2 regions of the Ruminiclostridium herbifermentans genome follow, and region 2 is predicted to be linked to the other one. Evidence: predicted binding sites of a transcription regulator. Region 2 holds the regulator's gene; the other holds the start of a gene.
What was found. Region 2 encodes LexA, which represses DNA repair genes until DNA is damaged. Its sites were predicted from a motif close to CNAACANNTGTTNG; they were not measured.
Positions count from the first base shown of each region.

Region 1: the regulator LexA is predicted to act here: its motif matches at 1,307-1,320, upstream of recA (recombinase RecA).

Region 1 covers NZ_CP061336.1:2,585,505-2,587,989, forward strand. Annotated here, with positions in the region: gene recA (recombinase RecA) at 241-1,284, opposite strand; gene murJ (murein biosynthesis integral membrane protein MurJ) at 1,419-2,485, opposite strand, start outside.
Region 2 covers NZ_CP061336.1:2,451,320-2,453,804, reverse strand. Annotated here, with positions in the region: gene hfq (RNA chaperone Hfq) at 452-694, shown strand; gene lexA (transcriptional repressor LexA) at 872-1,525, opposite strand; gene yneA (cell division suppressor protein YneA) at 1,878-2,177, shown strand.

The DNA of each region.
Region 1 (2,485 bases), 130 kb from region 2:
TACAATACTATTTCTTAATAAGTTATCAACATTACATAAATTGTTGATTTGCAACAGTCAATCATAATAGTGTCTCGCCTCAATCAATGAAAGCTAAATAGCTTTTAATTGAATTGCTGCAAAAAATGTGTCAGTAGAGGCCGTAAGGGATTAGTAATTCCAATTCCGTGCAGAACTGCTCCAAAAATGTATTTTCAGGACAGCCACTTCTACACTTCTACAGACCAATTTAACTTTTAATTATATTTCGTCATTTTCATCAAATTCTTCTTCTATATCATCTACCTGCTCGGTCTGAACAGTGGAAGAAATATTGCTTCTTACCATTTTTTCAATCTCAGCACAAATAGCTGGGTTCTCTTTTAAATATTGCTTTGAATTTTCCCTTCCTTGACCTATACGTTGTCCATTATATGAAAACCAAGCACCGCTCTTGTTTACAATATCCATACTTACAGCAATATCAAGTATGCTGCCTACTTTTGATATACCTTCACCATAAACAATATCAAACTCCGCTTCTTTAAATGGTGGAGCAATCTTGTTCTTAACTACTTTAACCCTAGTTCTATTACCTACTACTTCGTTTCCTTGTTTTAAAGATTCTACTCTTCTAACATCAAGACGAACAGATGAATAGAATTTTAAAGCCCTGCCCCCAGGTGTCACCTCAGGATTTCCAAACATAACACCTACTTTTTCACGTAGCTGGTTAATAAATATAGCAGTTGTTCTGGATTTACTTATTATACCAGCAAGTTTACGAAGTGCCTGGGACATCAGCCTAGCTTGCAATCCAACATGAGAATCTCCCATTTCTCCGTCTATCTCAGCTTTAGGAACTAAGGCTGCAACTGAGTCAACAACAATAATGTCTATAGCACCACTTCTAACAAGTGCTTCTGCAATTTCCAACGCCTGTTCACCTGTGTCTGGCTGAGACACAATCAAATTTTCTATATCAACTCCAAGATTCTTGGCATACTTAGGATCAAGAGCATGTTCAGCATCAATAAATGCAGCCTCTCCACCCATCTTTTGAGCTTCAGCAATCATATGAAGTGCAACAGTGGTCTTACCAGAGGATTCCGGCCCATAAATCTCAACAATTCTTCCCCTAGGCACTCCTCCAATTCCAAGTGCAATATCAAGGCTCAATGAACCAGTAGGGATACATTCCACATTCATATGAGCATTCTCTCCCAATTTCATAACTGAACCTTTTCCAAATTGTTTTTCGATTTGACCAAGAGCCATTTCTAACGCTTTTTTCTTTTCTAACATGTGATTTCCTCCTCACAAATTTCGAACATTTGTTCTTTTTAAATTATATAGCTTTTTATCTTTATAGTCAACTAATAAAATAAATATTTTTATTAAGTTTTTCACAAGTCGATTACAATCTGTTGAACTGATACTTACCCCTTTAACCTATTAAATATACTATTTATTCTATTAAATATTCTGTCTTTAAACATAATAGCTTCATTTACTTTCAATAGCATTGTTGCAGCAAAATAAACAAGAACACCTAATGCAATCTCAACACCTAATATAAGAATTTCTAATAACTTTTGCTGAATTGAGAATTCCTGTAAAAAGTCTATAGAAATCAGTCTATTCATAAAGAAAATAACAATGCCCATTATTACTGCTGCCGCAGTAAGCTTTCCAGAGTACTTTATAAGCTTCGTCCACTGCATTCCATTCATTTTCTTCGTAAGTACACTCATCATAATAATCATATACACTACACTTATCATTGAGTAAGATAAAGCCATACCTGCAACACCCAAATCCGTTACTTCAAAAAATATAGTGCAGAACAAATAATTTAATACCATTGATAAAACACCTATATATAGTGGAGTTTTTGTATCATTATTAGCATAAAAAGCTCTCGTAAGGATTGCAAGCATAGATTGTGCTATCATTGCAGCAGAAAACATAATCAGAATTTCACCTGCAAGAGATATTCTCTCAAAGCCAATTTCTTGAGACCATTTATAAACAACACTAATTAATGGCTTAGCAAGCACAATGCAACCTACCGCAGATGGAATTATCAAATAGAGAATTGTTCTAAATGCATTATTTAAAATATCTTTAAATTCATCTAATTTTTTTAGTGCTAGCTTTTCAGATAATGTAGGAAGCAGTGCCGTACCTAAACCCATAGCAAAAACACCATATGGTAGCTGCCACAAATCATTTGCATTACCGTAGGCAGTTATACCTCCATCTAAATCATATAGAGAAGTAAAACGTTGGGTAATTATAAGGTTAACTTGTACAATTGCAGAGGCAAGCAAGGATGGAATTGCAAGCTTGAATAATCTTCTGAAACCCTGATGTTTCCATAAAATTTTAGGTCTATAATATTTGAAATTTGGAAAAGCAAAGGAAATCTGAATTATAAAGTACATAACAGCACTAGCAAGAATTCCATAAGCAACATACTTAACTCCAAATCTACTCAAGACAA
Region 2 (2,485 bases):
TAATATCTAGGAATGTTTTAATACATATTACCCGGATTATTACCAGCATTGTATGCAGATAAAGAAATAAAGAATTATGATGCTTTCTAACTTGTGTTTGGATTTAGCTAGTACAATATTCTTATTGCAAATGCTGGAATATTCTAGTAAAATGATTATGATATTTTCTCAATTGCATTGATAGAAAAATAAAATCTATCGAAATTAAAATTTACAGAAATTAAAATCGATAAAAATTTAAAACTTAAGTTTCTTATTTTGCTGAAGTAATAATGAAACATTGAATAGTTGAAAACAGATTGCATGCCTTACGCTATGTATACTACATAGATAAAGGCTTAAGCATTAATAAAAAATCATTAATCCATGCTTCCGCTTATTGCAGTTTGCTTATTATTACAGAGTATGGATACTATATGAAACTAATATATAAAACAAAGGAGTGGATACTTTGGTAAAAAGTACGATTAACTTGCAGGACATTTTTTTGAATCAGGTCAGGAAAGAGCATATAGCTGTTACGATATACTTAACAAACGGATTTCAGCTAAAAGGAATGGTTAAGGGCTTTGATAACTTTACTGTTGTTTTAGATAGCGATGGGAAGCAGCAGTTGGTTTATAAGCATGCAATATCTACAATAACTCCTATGAAAATGGTAAACTTAATATTTAATGAACAAATAAAAGAGTAAGTCTTAATTTATGTATAGATAAAAACTCAATTTTTGTATATAAATATAATTGCAGTGAATAAAATTAAAGTTAATTTAACTAATTTGTGAAATAGATTGAGCTGAATAATATAAAAATAGTGCTGTCACAAAAGAAAGCAATCAAAGTAGTATGCTAATTTTGTGACAGCTTTATTTTTACATGCGTCTAAATACTCCAATTACCTTACCTAAAATAGAAAAATTATCTCTTACAATAATGGGTTCCATACTGCTATTTTCAGGCTGCAAACGGATATGATCTTTCTCCTTGAAAAAAGTCTTACAAGTAGCTTCGTCTCCAAGTAATGCTACAACAATATCACCATTATTTGCTGAAGATTGCTGTCTAACTAAAACTAAATCATTATTTAATATACCAGCTTCAATCATACTGTCGCCTTGTACTCTCAGCATGAAAGCATCACCATTTTGAACAAAATCAACTGGAAGAGGAAAAGTGTCTGTGATATTTTCAACAGCCAAAATGGGTTGACCAGCAGCAACTTTACCCACTATAGGTACATCAACCATCTCACGGGAAGTATAAAAGCCTTTATTATAATTTTCAGTAGATTCTTTTACTTGTAAATTTGAATTGTCTACAATTTTAATGGCTCTAGGTTTTGTTGGGTTCTTTTGCAGAACACCGCTATCAGTTAACTTTTGAAGATATGCATGGACAGTAGAGGTAGACTTGAAACCAACAGCAGCGCATATTTCTCTAACTGATGGTGGATATCCATTTTCATTAACACATTTTGATACGTATTCAAGTATTTCTTGTTGTTTATCTGAACTTTTCTTTGACATAATAACCTCCCACACCCACTTTGGGCAAAATTATAATAAATTCTTTACAAAGAAACTTCTCTTTATTGATCTGCATTAATCTGCACATAATTTTATGTTTAATATTCAATTGTAATACCTGATTTCCACTGATAAATTTCAATATCTTCAAATCGAAGGTTAAGTAATTAAATAAGCGTAGTTGTATTTTAATATTTGCAGATAATGAACTTTATAACAAGTATAACACAATAAATTATGAAATCAAACTAATGTTCGAAAAAATCTTATAAAAATTTCTAAAACTATTGACAAGAGAACACATGTTCTGTATCATGTATTTAGTATAGAACATATGTTTGGAGTGGTTAAAATGAAGAAAAAATATATCTTAAAAAACAAAAAAAGATTTTTTAGCTTTATATTTATACTATCACTTATTACATTTATATTGATTTATACAAATGCAGTTTCAGGATATAAAGAACCTCAGTATCAGTCTATAATAGTTAATTCAGGGGATACTCTTTGGTCTATAGCTGAAAAATATGGAAGCAACCAAAACATTAGAGAATATATATATAATTTGAAGAAAATTAACAATTTAGAGTCAAGCCTTATACTTGAAAATACTGCAATTTTAATTCCTTCTGATGATACTAGTATAGAATGAACTTTAAGTTTAGAATTTTAGAAATATTATGTGAAGAACAAGTATTAGCCGACACAGCTAAGGTCAGTAGCTGTGAGTCTTAACCCGAGACAGGATGCCTTGGTAATATGGTCGGCGGAAGTACTTGTTTATTCACCGTAATTATTTCAGCTGCAAATTCGTGAACAAGCAATAGATATATATTGCTGCGTCCGTACTATTTAAGTAGTTTATTGTTTCTGTTTATTGTATTGTTAAAGCCTGAATAGTAATGATATAAAATTTTATATCAGGATTAAAGTAGCTGAATATTTGACATTTACAGAATG